Regions from separate parts of the Pandoraea sp. LA3 genome, predicted to be linked through region 3. Evidence: predicted binding sites of a transcription regulator. Region 3 holds the regulator's gene; each other region holds the start of a gene.
The links. The regulator sigma-54, encoded in region 3, starts transcription at its own class of promoters, with help from an activator protein. The targets are predictions, from matches to a motif close to TGGCANGNAANCTGCTTT.
Positions count from the first base shown of each region.

Region 1: C5N93_RS25130 (circularly permuted type 2 ATP-grasp protein) is a predicted target of sigma-54. The motif match lies at 2,970-2,987, and genes of this name have one in related genera.
Region 2: urtA (urea ABC transporter substrate-binding protein) is a predicted target of sigma-54. The motif match lies at 1,962-1,979, and genes of this name have one in related genera.

Region 1 is NZ_PTPY01000038.1:623,872-628,706, forward strand. Features, by position in the region: gene C5N93_RS25120 (transglutaminase family protein) at 1-458, opposite strand, end outside; gene C5N93_RS25125 (alpha-E domain-containing protein) at 463-1,470, opposite strand; gene C5N93_RS25130 (circularly permuted type 2 ATP-grasp protein) at 1,515-2,939, opposite strand; gene C5N93_RS25135 (glutathione S-transferase) at 3,320-4,006, opposite strand; gene C5N93_RS25140 (TetR/AcrR family transcriptional regulator) at 4,122-4,703, shown strand.
Region 2 is NZ_PTPY01000036.1:551,842-556,676, reverse strand. Features, by position in the region: gene C5N93_RS20925 (helix-turn-helix domain-containing protein) at 1-189, opposite strand, end outside; gene C5N93_RS20920 (MFS transporter) at 244-1,515, opposite strand; gene urtA (urea ABC transporter substrate-binding protein) at 2,033-3,289, shown strand; gene urtB (urea ABC transporter permease subunit UrtB) at 3,353-4,835, shown strand, end outside.
Region 3 is NZ_PTPY01000034.1:216,520-221,354, forward strand. Features, by position in the region: gene lptC (LPS export ABC transporter periplasmic protein LptC) at 1-613, shown strand, start outside; gene lptA (lipopolysaccharide transport periplasmic protein LptA) at 610-1,314, shown strand; gene lptB (LPS export ABC transporter ATP-binding protein) at 1,352-2,122, shown strand; gene C5N93_RS15160 (RNA polymerase factor sigma-54) at 2,217-3,704, shown strand; gene raiA (ribosome-associated translation inhibitor RaiA) at 3,846-4,202, shown strand; gene ptsN (PTS IIA-like nitrogen regulatory protein PtsN) at 4,440-4,835, shown strand, end outside.

The DNA of each region.
Region 1 (4,835 bases), on a different contig from region 3:
GCGGCGGTGCTGGTCACGGCGGTGATCCCCGACTCGTAGTCGACCTGTTCGCAAATGGAGGCCGCCAGCGCGAGCAGGTCGCCCGGCGTGGTCACCCCGGCGTCGGCGGCGAGCGCATCGATTCCGTCGCTGCGCCCGGTGAGCGGCGTTGGGCTGGCGAAGCATAACACCGGTACGGCGTGACTCGTCTCACCGAGCTTGCCGTCGACGAGCGGCGTGGTCTCGACCTCCCCCTCGGCCAGCAGATGGATCTCGTCGTGCGGCTGGTGCAGCACGAGCGTATGCATGTCGTTACCGAACGCGTCGCGCGCGGCGGTGAGTTTGCCTGGCGCACTCAACCGCCATTGCACGATGCGTTGCACTTCGGACGCCGTCGGCGTCAGCCGAAGCTGCTGGATGGTGTAGCGCACCGGCGTGTCGTAGCGGTAGGTGGTCTCGTGACGGATGATCAGGCGCATGGCATCAGGCGGCGAGCGGGATCAGGAATGTCTGGCTGATCTTGTTGCCGAGCACGGACACGCGCTCGAGAAACTCGGTCAGGACGGGGTGCAGGCCTTGCTGCTGTATCTGCTGGATGTCGGCGTATTTGAGGTCTGCCTGAAGTTTACCGGCATAACGCTCGACGTCGCCGGACTGTGCATTGGAGAGCGTGGCAAGGTTTTCGCACACGCCGTTGAGCGAGGCCAGCAACGAGCGCGGCATGTGGGCGTTGAGCATGAGCAGTTCGACGACACGCTCCGGCGTGATCACGTCACGGTAGACCTTGCGATAGATCTCGAACCCCGACACGCTGCGCAGCACGGCAGACCAGTAGTAGAAGTCCGTGGGATGCGAGGCGTCCGGCCCGGCCTTGTCGGCACGCACGGCCTCATGAAAGCGCACGTCGAGAATCCGTGCGGTGTTATCGGCACGCTCCAGGAAGAGCCCCAGACGCGTGAAGTAGAACGCATCGTCCTGGAACAGCGTACCGAAGCTCACGCCGCGCGAGAGATGCGAGCGCACCTTGACCCACTCGAACAGATGCGCCGGGTCGCGCTCCAGGAGGTCGAGCATGCGCGGGAATTCCAGCCAGGTGCTGTTGACGGTCTCCCACAGTTCGGTCGTCAGGGTGCCGCGCACGGCACGCGCGTTCTCGCGGGCGGCGGCCAGACAGCAGGCGATGCTCGACGGGTTGTCGCGATCGCGCACCACGAAGTCGAGCACGTTCGCACGTGTGGCGCGCGCGTGTTTGCGGTTGAACGCCGGCTCAAGCTCGGAGATACGCAACGTGGCGCGCCACCCGGCTTCGTTGTCGATGCCGCCGGCAAGCGCATGTGCCAAATCGGTATCGTCTTCGTCGTCGAGATTGTCGATGGCGTCTTGCGGCAGCAACAGGTTTTGCAGATTGACGTCGAGCAGGCGCGCGGTGTTCTCGGCGCGCTCCATATAGCGGGCCATCCAGAACAGGTGGTCGGCGGTACGGCTGAGCATGATCTCTTCCCGATAAGTTGTCTTCTGTCTCTGGCGAACGCCGCTTACTTCTCGAGGACCCAGGTGTCTTTCGTCCCCCCGCCCTGCGAGGAATTGACGACGAGCGACCCTTCGGTGAGCGCCACGCGCGTGAGACCGCCCGGCACCATGGTCACGCCCTTGCCCGACGACAGCACGAACGGCCGCAGGTCGATGTGGCGCGGGGCGATACCGGCGTCGACGAAAGTCGGGCACGCGGAGAGTGCCAACGTGGGTTGCGCGATGTAGCCGTCGGGTTTGGCAATCAGCCGTTGCCGGAACGCTTCGATTTCGGCCTTGGTGGACGCCGGCCCGACCAGCATGCCGTATCCGCCCGCCCCGTGGACTTCCTTGACGACGAGTTCGCCGAGGTTGTCGAGCGTGTAGGCCAGATCGTCGGCACGACGGCACTGATACGTCGGCACGTTGTTCAGGATGGGTTTCTCTCCGAGGTAGAACTCGATCATGTCGGGCACGAACGGGTAGATGGACTTGTCGTCCGCCACGCCGGTCCCGATGGCGTTGGCGAGCGTCACGCGCCCTGCCCGGTAGACGCTCAGCAATCCGGGCACGCCCAGCGTCGAGTCAGCGCGAAACGCGAGCGGGTCGAGGAAGTCGTCGTCGATACGGCGATAAATGACGTCGACCCGCTTGGGACCGTTGGTGGTGCGCATGTAGACGAGGTTGTCTTCGACGAAGAGGTCCTGCCCCTCCACGAGTTCGATCCCCATTTGCTGGGCGAGGAACGCGTGTTCGAAGTACGCCGAGTTGTAGATGCCCGGCGTCATCACGACGACGGTAGGATCGTCGACCCCCATCGGCGCCACGGCCCGCAAGCTGTCCAGCAACAGATCGGGATAATGTTCGACCGGCGCGATGCGGTTTCTCGCGAACAGCTCGGGGAACAACCGCATCATCATCTTGCGGTTTTCCAGCATGTACGAGACGCCGGACGGCACTCTCAGGTTGTCCTCCAGCACGTAGAACACGCCGTCGTCCCCTGTGCCTGCCCGAACGACGTCGACACCGGCGATGTGCGAGTAGATGTCGCCCGGCACGTCGACGCCCTGCATCTCGGGGCGATACTGCGCATTCTTCAGCACCTGCTCCGCTGGAATGACGCCCGCGCGCAGGATGTTCTGGTCGTGGTAGACGTCGTGGATGAATTTGTTCAGCGCTTCGACGCGCTGCCGCAGACCGGTCTGCAAGGTCTGCCACTCATGGGCAGGGATAATTCTCGGGATGAGATCGAACGGGATGAGGCGCTCGGTTCCCGCTTCATTGCCGTAGACAGCAAATGTGATGCCGACGCGCCGGAACGCCAGATCGGCCTCAGCTCGCTTATGGTGCAAGACATCGTCGGGCTGGCATTTCAGCCAGTCGTCGAACCGCCGGTAGTGCGAACGCGTCGCACCCGTGATGCTCGCCATCTCGTTATAGCTCTCGACCATACGCTTCTCCGCAGATTGCTGTGTCGAGATCGAGCAATATCCATGCCCGAGCTGTTTTTCCGCTTTTTTGACTCACCACGCACGATTTCGGTGCGGCACCTCTTCAGCCACGCCGATGCACCCGTTATGCGCGCCCGCCGCACCCTTTGGTGACGATAAAAATGCACCACGACGGTGTTTCGGCGATGGTTGGAGTATAGGAGTTGGTTTTTCTCCGTGGCGCGTGTGTTTACCCCGCTTGCTTATCGGCACTCACGCGCCCCCCACTCGACACGCATGCGGCATCCACGCTGGTTGCGGTGGGACGGGCATGCGCCCGTTCACGCACCTCCCGTCCCGACACTGCCCTCATCCGCAAACGGCGAACGCCCGGGGGATCACTACCCCGCAAACGCCGGCTGATGACGCACGCTCGGGCGCGCCCTCACCCGTTCATGCCACGCCTTCAGTGCCTTGCAGGTTTCCGGCACTTCGACCTTGACGTAGGACGCGAAGAGCAGCCCCGCAATTACCGTGATATCCGCCATGGAGAATTCGTCACCCGCGATATATGCCTGCGTTTCCAGGAGATCGTTGAAGTACTGCATGCCCCGCTCGGCTTTCTCGCGCTGGCGAATACCCCACTCCTCGTTCTGGTACAGCTCCACGTCCGGCCCCAACCCCGGCGTCGCATGATGGAAATAAACGCTGATCGGATCGAGTAACTCCAGCTCGGCGCGCTTGTTCATCATGTGGATCTTCGCCCGGGTCAACGGCGTGTTGCCCGTCAATGTCGGGGAGCCGTCCAGCCAGTCGAGATATTCGGTAATGGCCGTGCATTCTGCGATGTACGTGCCATCGCGCAGTTGGAGCACGGGTACCGTGCCGGAGTAGTTCTTCTCCGCCATGAATGCCGGTCGCTTGTGATCCCCCTTGTAAAGATCCACGAGTTCGAACTTCACTCGTGGCTCCATTGCTTTCTCTGCCAGGGCAATCCGCACGCGCGTTGGATACGGTCCCCTCGGAAAGTCGTAAATCGCCATGTCCGCCAAGGTTTCGTCGTTGGAACTGGTGCTCTTGAGATTCATGCTCTGCCCTCTGCGCAGTGTGTTGATGAAAACTACCTAACGTTCGTTAGGTTAACGATAGAGGGTATAATCTCTGGCGTCAATGGGCTTTTCAACTTTCGGAGTATTCAGGGAAATGGTGGGGACGACCGATTCGGGCTTGAGTTCGAAGGAACGCATTCTGCTGGCCGCGACCCAGATCGCTCAGGCCCACGGGTACAACGGCCTGAATTTCCGGGATCTCGCCTCCGCCGTCGGCATCAAGGCGGCCAGCATCTATCACCACTTCGAAAGCAAAGCCGATCTGGGAGCCGCCGTCGCCCGACGCTACTGGGAAGACACTGCCGCCAATCTAGATGCGATCTACGCACGGTCCGGCGATCCCGTCGAATGCCTCAGACAATATCCCGGCACGTTCCGCAAGGCGCTGGAGCGCGACAATCGCATCTGCCTCGGCAGCTTCATGGCTGCAGAGTCGGACGATCTGCCCGATATCGTGCTACGGGAAGTGATGACGTTTGCCGATGTGAATGTGACATGGCTCGCCCGGATGCTGCGCGAAGCCTCGCTCGTCGCCCCCGACCAAAGCGAAGGACGAGCACGTGCTATCTACGCCGCGATTGCCGGCGCACAATTGATCGCGCGTAGTCGCTCAGACATCGCGGTCTACGATCACCTCATCGAGAGCTATCGCGCCGCAGGATTGCTGCCAGCATGAGACCTCGGCGCAGTAGCGTCGACGTATTTTTCTTTTCTTCTGCTAGTGATACGGGGTGAACACCCCCCGCCTGACGGGCCGGAGCCCCTTTCCGCCGCTCAGACATAAACCCAACTCGCTGCAGAAAGGGGC
Region 2 (4,835 bases), on a different contig from region 3:
CGACCCCGTCTCCACCGGCCCGCCATGCTCGGATACCACCACCGTTCGGTAAGGCGCCTCCTGCCCTGTCTCCGTGTAGTTGCGGATGACGGCATGAAACGCATCCAACGGCCCCGCCAGGTCGAGCAGAACGAACGGCGGCACGATGAGAAACGCGACCAGACGGGGTGGATGATCGGGTGGATTCATGATGGCTATCGACGCAGGGACGGACACATAGATGAACTCATGAACGGGTGTGCATCAGGCCGCGACCTGCATCTCGCGCCGCTTCGCATCGACGGCGTACCACACCGTCGCCATCGCCGCGATCAGCAGCAGCGGGAATGTCGCCTGATTGATCGTCGACCAGCCGAAACGCGCCAGCAACTGACCGGCGAACAGACTCGCCAGCGCCGTCCCGGCAAAGGTGATGAATTCGTTGGCCGCCTGCGCACGTGCACGCTCTGCCGGACGATACGACATGGTCAGCAGCGTCGTGCCGCCCACAAACATGAAGTTCCAGCCGACACCGAGGAACGCCAGCGCAGCATAGAAATACGCGAGACTCGTCGACATCAGCGCCAGCACGCCGCACAGCGCCGACATGCCGATACCCAGCAGCAGCACCGGCACCACGCCCCAGCGCTTCACGAGATGGCCGGAAAAGAACGACGGCGCATACATCCCGACCAGATGCCACTCGATGATGTGGGCGCCATCGTCGATGCTGTGACCGCAGGCGACGGCCGCGATGGGCGTGGCCGTCATCACGAACATCATCACCATGAAGCCGATCAGGTTGTTCGCCAGCGCCGCCATGTAAATCGGTTGACGCATGATCTCGCCCAGCGGCCGCGCCGGCAACTCATGAGCAGCGCCCGCCGCGCCGCTTGCCGCATGCACCGGCAGATCGCGCAGGAATCCCACGAGCAGCACCAGCGAGACGCCCGACAGAAGCGTGACGACGAGATACGACCCGGCGAACGTCACCGGCGCGAGCCAGTCTTTGCTGCCGGCAGCGAGCGCCGGGCCGATCACGGCGGCCAGCACACCGCCGGTGAGCACCACGGAGATCGCACGCGGTTTGTCTTCGACAGGCACGACGTCCGCCGCCGCCAACCGGTAATAACGCGCGAACGCCTGAAAGACGCCCACGCATGCCGTGCCCGCGCAGAACATGGCGAAGTGACGCTCGTAGATCGCCATGACCGACACCAGCCCGCCCACCGTGCCGAACAGCGCCCCCAGCGCGAAGCCGAGTCGCTGGCCGAAGCGCTGAATGAGCATCGACGCGAAGATCGTCGTGATGGCAGACGCCACGGTGATCAACGAGAACGGCAGCGTGGCGTAGCCCTTGTCGGACGCCAGCATGTAGCCGACGAGGCCCGTGAGCGTCAGGTCGACCGACAGCGCGGCGGTGTAGAGCGCCTGGCAGGCGGCAAGCACGGCGGCGTAGCGGCGTCCGAGTCGGCGGCGCGCAAGCTCGGCTGGATCGGTAGGTGGCGCATCGCGCCCGGCGACGGTATCGGTCATATGCGTGGAATCAGACAAGTGGGGAATCGTTGAGAGTCCTCATCTTGCCGTCGGCCGATTTGGCACGAATGCCAATCATGCATCAAAAAGTGCCACCGAGTGGGAGGATCGCGTTCGCCGATCGTGCGCCCGGCCGCCTCGGCGGAGATCGGCAGACGATTGCCCAGCCTTACCCGGCCTCCCATGCACAAAGGTGATCCACAGCGCGAGCGTCGCGCCAAATCGGTGCGCACCAACTCAGCGCGTCACCGCACCAACGTGCCTCTCGCCGGGCGGCCACCCCTCGGCCGAAAGGACGATGGGAGGTCAACTTTCGCCTGCGCGCCAAAGCCCGGAAAACTTGGATGCAAGTTTGAATACCAAGGTGAATTCCGGCCATCCGGTCGGCCTCCGATACGTCGCTCGCACACGTGAGAAGCCGCCATCGCGGCGACATCCACGCATGCTGGCACGGCCCTTGCGTTAGTCCCCGAATACCGGATCCTCCGGTCTAACCAGGAATAGGGGAAGACGTACCATGAAACGACGCACGCTACTCCAGATGGCGGCCCTCTCGGGCGCCGCATCGCTTACCGGCATGGCGCCGAACTTGTTCGCGCAAAGCAAGCAGCCCATCAAGGTCGGTATCCTGCATTCGCTCTCGGGCACGATGGCCATCTCGGAGACGTCGCTCAAGGATGTCGCGCTCATGACCATCGCCGACATCAACGCCCGCGGCGGCGTGATGGGTCGTCCGCTCGAAGCCGTGGTCGTCGACCCGGCGTCGAACTGGCCGCTCTTCGCCGAAAAGGCACGCCAGTTGCTCACCAAGGACAAGGTCGCCGCCGTGTTCGGCTGCTGGACCTCCGTGTCGCGCAAGTCGGTGCTGCCGGTCTTCGAAGAACTCAACGGCCTGCTCTACTACCCGGTGCAGTACGAAGGCGAAGAGATGTCGAAGAACGTCTTCTACACCGGCGCCGCGCCGAACCAGCAGGCGATTCCGGCCGTGGAATATCTGATGGGCAAGGAAGGCGGCAGTGCCAAGCGCTTCTTCCTGCTCGGCACCGACTATGTCTACCCGCGCACGACCAACAAGATCCTGCGCGCGTTCCTGCACTCGAAGGGCGTGGCCGACAAGGATATTCAGGAGGTCTACACGCCGTTCGGTCACAGCGACTATCAGACCATCGTCGCCAACATCAAGCAGTTCGCCCAGGGCGGCAAGACCACCGTCATCTCGACGATCAACGGTGACTCGAACGTGCCGTTCTACAAGGAACTCGGCAACCAGGGCCTGAAAGCGACGGACGTGCCGGTCGTGGCGTTCTCCGTCGGCGAAGAAGAACTGCGCGGCATCGACACCAAGCCGCTGGTGGGTCACCTCGCGGCGTGGAACTACTTCATGTCGGTGAAAAACCCGACCAACGATTCGTTCAAGAAGGAATGGTTCGCGTACGTCAAGGCCAAGGGGCTGCCCGGCGGCGACAAGCGCGTGACGAACGACCCGATGGAAGCCACCTACGTCGGCATGCATATGTGGAAGCAGGCCGTCGAGAAGGCCGCGAGCACGGACGTCGACAAGGTGCGCACCGCCATGATCGGCCAGTCCTTCAAGTCGCCGGACGGCTTCGACATGGTCATGGACGGCAACCACCACCTGCACAAGCCGGTGATGATCGGCGAAATCCGCCCGGACGGTCAGTTCAACGTCGTGTGGAAGACGAAGTCGACCGTGCGCGCCCAACCGTGGAGCCCGTTCATCGCGGGTAACGAAGGCAAGCCCGACAAGGTCTGATCTTCCTTCCATTCCCTGCGCCGGAGCCGCACCGACGGCTTCCGGCGCATGCAGAGGTTTCGCATGATAACGATAAGACGCTGGACCGCTGCCGCCCTTGTCCTGATCTCTCTGGGCGCTGCGCTGACGATGTCCTCCACGGCCCGTGCGGCCGTCACCAACGACGATCTCGCCGCCCTCGCCGGTGACGATTTCGACGCCAAGGCTCAAGCCATCGATCACCTCGCTGCCGACGGTTCGCCGCAGGCCGCAGCCCTGCTCAAAGCGCTCGCCGACGACACGGCAGCTACCGTGGGCAACAGCATCGCCATTCAGAAGGACGACAAATACGTCGACCCGATCACGGGCGCGCCGGTCAAGGCCGACGACGCCGGATCGCTCACGCTCAACAACGTGCTGCGCGCGAAGGTCGCCACCGCCGCGGCCGCCGGTGCGCTGCTCTCGCCGGATCACGACACGCGTGCGCAAGCGATCGACACGATGCTGCAAAACCCGTCGCCCGCGTTCAAGGCGCTCATCGAGCAAGCCCGCCAGAAGGAGACGGACCCGGCATTGCGCAAGCGTCTCGATCAGCTCTGGGCGCAAACGGCCCTGCACGACGCCGATCCGAAGAAGCGCCGCGAAGCCATCGACCTGATCGCCGCCGCCGGCGATCCGCAGATGCGCGACCTGCTGCTGCCCATCGTCGCCAAACAGGCTGACGGCACCTACGCCGAGCCGGATGCCACCGTGCGCAGCGCCGCCGACATCGCCCTCACGCAACTGGCGTCGGCACAGCGCCGCAGCGAGTTCTTCGGCACGGTCTTCGCCGGTCTCTCGCTCGGCAGCGTGCTCCTGCTCGCCGCCCTCGGTCTGGCGATCACGTACGGCCTCATCGGCGTGATCAACATGGCGCACGGTGAATTCCTGATGATCGGCGCCTATGCCACCTATGTCATGCAGACGCTCTTTCAGCGCTTCGCACCGGGTGCGTTCGATTTCTATCTCGTCGCTGCCGTGCCGACGGCCTTTCTCGTCGCGGCCGCCGTCGGCTTCGTGCTGGAGCGCACCGTCATCAAGCATCTGTATGGACGTCCGCTGGAGACGCTGCTCACGACCTTCGGTATCAGCCTGCTGCTGATTCAGGCGGTGCGCACGCTGTTCGGCGCGCAGAACGTCGAAGTCATCAATCCGTCATGGATGAGCGGCGGCATTGCCGTGCTGCCGAACCTGATGCTGCCGTACAACCGCATCGTGATTCTCGTGTTCGCGCTGGCTGTCGTGGCGATTACGTGGTCGGTGCTGAACCTCACGCGCCTCGGCCTGTTCATTCGCGCCGTGACGCAGAACCGCGCCATGGCCGCCTGCGTGGGCGTGAAGACGGGACGCGTCGACAGCTACGCCTTCGCCTTCGGTGCAGGCATCGCCGGACTGGGCGGTTGCGCACTCTCGCAGATCGGCAACGTCGGCCCCGACCTCGGTCAGAGCTACATCATCGACTCGTTCATGGCCGTGGTGCTCGGCGGCGTGGGTCAGCTTGCCGGGACGATCGTCGGCGCGTTCGGTC
Region 3 (4,835 bases):
GGCAGCGGGCACGTACTGGCTGGTGCAGCGCACGCTGCCCTCGGACGCCGATCGCGCGCCGTACGTGAAGCAACACATCCCCGACTACTATGCCGACGACATGGTGATCTCCATGTTGTCGCCGAACGGCACGACGCAGTACCGTGTCAACGCCGTTCACATGACGCACTTCGAAGACGATCAGACGACGGCCATGACGATGCCGGCCGTGCGCGCCTTTACCCCGGATCAGCCGGAGGTGACCGCCACGAGCAAGCGCGGCACGCTCAACGCTGACATGTCGATCGTCGATCTCTACGACGACGCTGTCGTGGTGCGTCAGCCGGGACCGCGCGACCCGGAAATGCGCGCGCTCTCCGAGCACTTTCAGGTGCTCGTGAATGAAGACATCGTGCGTACCGAAAAGCCCGTGCAGTTGTTCCGCGGGGCATCCGTGATGTACGGCGATGGCATGATTTTCAATAACATCACGCGCGCCGTACAATTGCTCGGCAATGTCCACGGCACGATCCAGCCGGCGGAGCTGGGCGGAAAACCGCCTCCCCGTCAGTCCGCTGCGCCCACCGCGCCGAGCGCGCCACCTCAGACTAAACAGGGCTCCAAGACCCCATGACCGATCGCCTTCACCTGCGACCCGCCTTCTCGTCCCTGCGTACGCTTCGTGCCCTGCGCGCGCTGGCCGCCGCCTTCGCCGTTCTCGGCGCGCTGGCCTCGCCGCTCGCCCACGCCGAACGCGCCGACCGCGACAAGCCGCTCAACATCGAGTCGGATCACATGAGCTATGACGACCTCAAGCAGGTCAACATCTTCACGGGCAACGTGACGATGACCAAGGGGACGATTCTCCTCAAGGCCGATCGCGTCGAAGTGACTCAGGATCCGGAGGGCTATCAGTACGCCACGGCTTACTACAAGCCGGGCGGCCCGCTCGCCTACATGCGTCAGAAGCGCGACGGCATGGACGAATACATCGACGGGTGGGGCCAGACGATCTATTACAACGGCAAGACCGAAGTCGCCACGCTCACCACGCAAGCCACGCTCAAGCGTCTGGCCGGCGGTACCAAAGTGCTCGACGAGATTCACGGCAGCGTGATCACGTACGACACCTACAATGAGGTCTACACCGCCAACAGCGGCTCGGATCAGGTCAACGCCAACAATCCGAACGGCCGTGTGCGCGCCACCCTCGCCCCGCGCAATGCCACGGGTGCGCAGGCAACGCCGCCTGGCGCGAGCAAGCCGGCCGCAGCCCCCAAGGGCGATATGTCGCCGCTGTCGCCCTCCAAGTCCATCGGGAATCCGCGTGAGTAATTCTGCCAACAGCACCGCCAGCAGCAACGCCTCGACCATCAATCAGGGCGCGGGCCTCGCCGGCAAGCCGAGCGCACTCGTCGTACGCTCGCTCAAGAAGCAGTACGGCGCGCGTACCGTCGTGAAGGACGTGTCGCTCGACGTGAAGAGCGGCGAGGTCGTCGGACTGCTCGGACCGAACGGTGCCGGCAAGACCACGTCGTTTTACATGATCGTGGGTCTGGTGCCCGCCGACGACGGCGAAATTCAGCTCGACGGCAACCTCATCAGCGAACTGCCGATTCACGAGCGCGCCCGCATGGGCGTGTCGTATCTGCCGCAGGAAGCGTCGGTATTCCGCAAGCTCACGGTCGAAGACAACATTCGCGCCGTGCTCGAATTGCAGGTCGATGCGAACGGCAAGCCGCTCAAGCGCGACGAAATCGAGCGCCGTATCGAATCGCTGCTCGACGAGCTTCAGGTGAGCCATCTGCGCGAGAATCCGGCCATGTCGCTCTCGGGCGGCGAGCGTCGTCGCGTGGAAATCGCGCGTGCGCTGGCCACGCAGCCGCGTTTTATTTTGCTCGACGAACCGTTCGCGGGCGTCGATCCGATCGCGGTGCTGGAAATTCAGCGCATCGTGCGCTTCCTGAAGGACCGTGGCATCGGTGTCCTGATTACCGATCACAACGTGCGTGAGACGCTCGGCATCTGCGATCACGCCTACATCATCAGCGAAGGCTCGGTGCTCGCCGCCGGCACACCTGACCAGATCGTCGCGGACGAAAGCGTCCGTCGCGTGTATCTGGGCGAAAATTTCCGGATGTAAAGCAAATTTTTCGCATGTAAACCCTGCCTCCGATAGGAGGTCAGGCCGGTTCCGTTGGCGTGACAAAGCCTCTACAATGAAGGCGAGACACGCTATGAAACCGACTCTTCAACTCCGCACCTCGCAGCACCTGACCCTCACGCCGCAGTTGCAGCAATCGATCCGGTTGTTGCAACTGTCGACGCTCGAACTTCAGCAGGAAGTCGAGCACGCCCTCACCCAGAACCCGATGCTCGAACGCGAGGACGATTGGCTCGCCGGCTCGGTGCGTGTGGGTACCGACGGGTCGCTGCGCAACGAGCGGAGTTCGTCGTCCAGTAGTTCGAACGACAGCGCGGAACCCGCCAATGGTCACGACGAAGCCCGTGAGCTGGACGGCGAGGCCCGCTTCGACGACAACGCCCAGGACAACGGCAGCGACTGGAGCCTGAACGACTTTGCCCGCTCGGGCAGCGCATCGGACGACGACGACAACGCGCGCCCGCAACTGCACGTCGACCATCCCAACCTCCGCGAACATCTGCTGGCCCAGTTGCGCCTGACCAAGGCCAGTCCGCGCGACCGCGCGCTGGTGGAGTTTCTGATCGAGTCGCTCGACGAAGACGGCTATCTCGGCTCCCTGCTCGACGAAATTCAGGCGGAAATGCCCGAAGAACTGGCGCTCGAGACCGAAGAGATCAACGCAGCGCTCGCCCTCCTGCAAAGCTTCGATCCGGCGGGCGTGGGTGCCCGCAGCCCGGCGGAATGCCTGCGGTTGCAGCTTCAGCGTCTGCCCGCCAGCAGCGTGCGTACGCTCTCGCTTCGCATCGTCACCGATCACCTGGAATTACTGGCCGCGCGCGATTACACCCGCCTGCGCCGCCTGCTCGGCGTGACCGAGGATGGCCTGCGCGCCGCCCATCAACTGATCCGCTCGCTGGACCCGTTCCCGGGCGCGGCGTATGGCTCGCCGCAGGCCGACTACGTCGTGCCGGACGTGCTGGTACGCAAGCAGGGAAGCGGCTGGACGGCCGAACTCAACCCGGAAGTCATGCCGCGTCTGCGTATCAACGAAATGTACGCGCGGATTCTGCGAAACAACCGGAACGATCCGGGCACCGGCAACCTCCAACAGCAGTTGCAGGAAGCGCGCTGGCTGATCAAGAACATCCAGCAACGCTTCGACACGATCCTGCGGGTCGCGCAGGCCATTGTCGAGCGTCAAAAGAACTTCTTCACGCATGGCGAAATCGGCATGCGGCCCTTGGTTTTACGCGAGATTGCTGATACGCTGGGTTTACATGAATCCACGATTTCACGGGTGACGACGAGTAAGTACATGCTCACTCCATTTGGAACCTTCGAGCTCAAGTACTTCTTCGGGTCACACGTGGCAACGGAAGCCGGAGGCGCTGCGTCATCGACCGCCATCCGCGCACTCATCAAGCAACTCATAGGAGCAGAAGACCCGCAGAGCCCCCTTTCCGACAGCCGAATCGCGGAACTGCTGGCAGAGCAAGGTTTTGTGGTGGCGCGGCGCACCGTCGCGAAATACCGCGAGGCCATGCGAATCCCCGCAGTGAACTTGCGCAAATCTTTGTAGGACAGTCCTGGTGCGCCATGTTGGCGACTGGGGCATAACGCCGCAGTGCGACATTGCGTCTCGTCAATGGCTCGCGCTCATGCCAGCCAGCGTCAACGATGACGCGGCGTGCACTTCGGCATTTCAGCAAGGAGAGCAGCTATGAATCTTCAGATCAGTGGACATCATCTCGAAGTCACGGCATCACTGAAAGAATATGTCGTCAACAAGCTTGAACGCGTGTTGCGGCATTTCGATCAGGTCATTAGTGTCGAGGTGATCCTTTCTGTCGACAAGTCCAAGGAGAAAGCGGGACGCCAGAACGCGAGCGTCACGGTGAATCTCAAGGGCAAGGAAATTTTCGTCGAGAAGTGTGACGAGAATATGTATGCCGCCATCGACAAGCTGATCGACATGCTCGACCGCAAGGTAGTGCAGTACAAGGACAAGGTTCAGGATCACGGTCGCGAGGCTATCAAGCACCACCAACTCCCTCCTGAGGCGGAACCGCTGCAATAAGCTCGGTTCAGGCGTGGTCATCGCATTGACTGACACTGACGAAAACCCGCAAGGAACCACCCGAGCGTATATCCGTCTCTCGTAAGTCTGGCAACACCCACCGCGGGGCCGTAGTACGGCCCCTTTTGTATGGTTCGGCCCAGTTCGGTGTCACTCCGCGAGCACGGCGGCGGGTGGTCTATAATGCGAGGTCAATCGGGGGTTGGAGGGCGACTAAGCGTTCGCCCGCATTACAAGATGAACCGTTTATTCAAACTCTTACCTGAGTCCAACATCCTGCTTGGACTGTCCGTCACCAGCAAGAAGCGCGTCTTCGAGCAAGTCGGCCTTCTCTTCGAGAAGAATGCCCAGCTCCTGCGCGCTACGGTCACTGACAACCTGTTCGCCCGCGAACGTCTGGGTTCCACCGGACTCGGCGAAGGGGTCGCGATCCCGCACGGCCGCATCAAAGGGCTGAAGCATCCGATGGCGGCATTCATCCGCCTCGAAGAAGCCATTCCTTTCGAAGCGCCTGACGGCCAGCCGGTGTCCCTGCTGTTTTTCCTGCTGGTGCCCGAACAGGCCACGCAGCAGCATCTCGAGATCTTGTCCGAAATTGCGCAGTTGCTTTCCGACCGCACAATGCGCGAGACA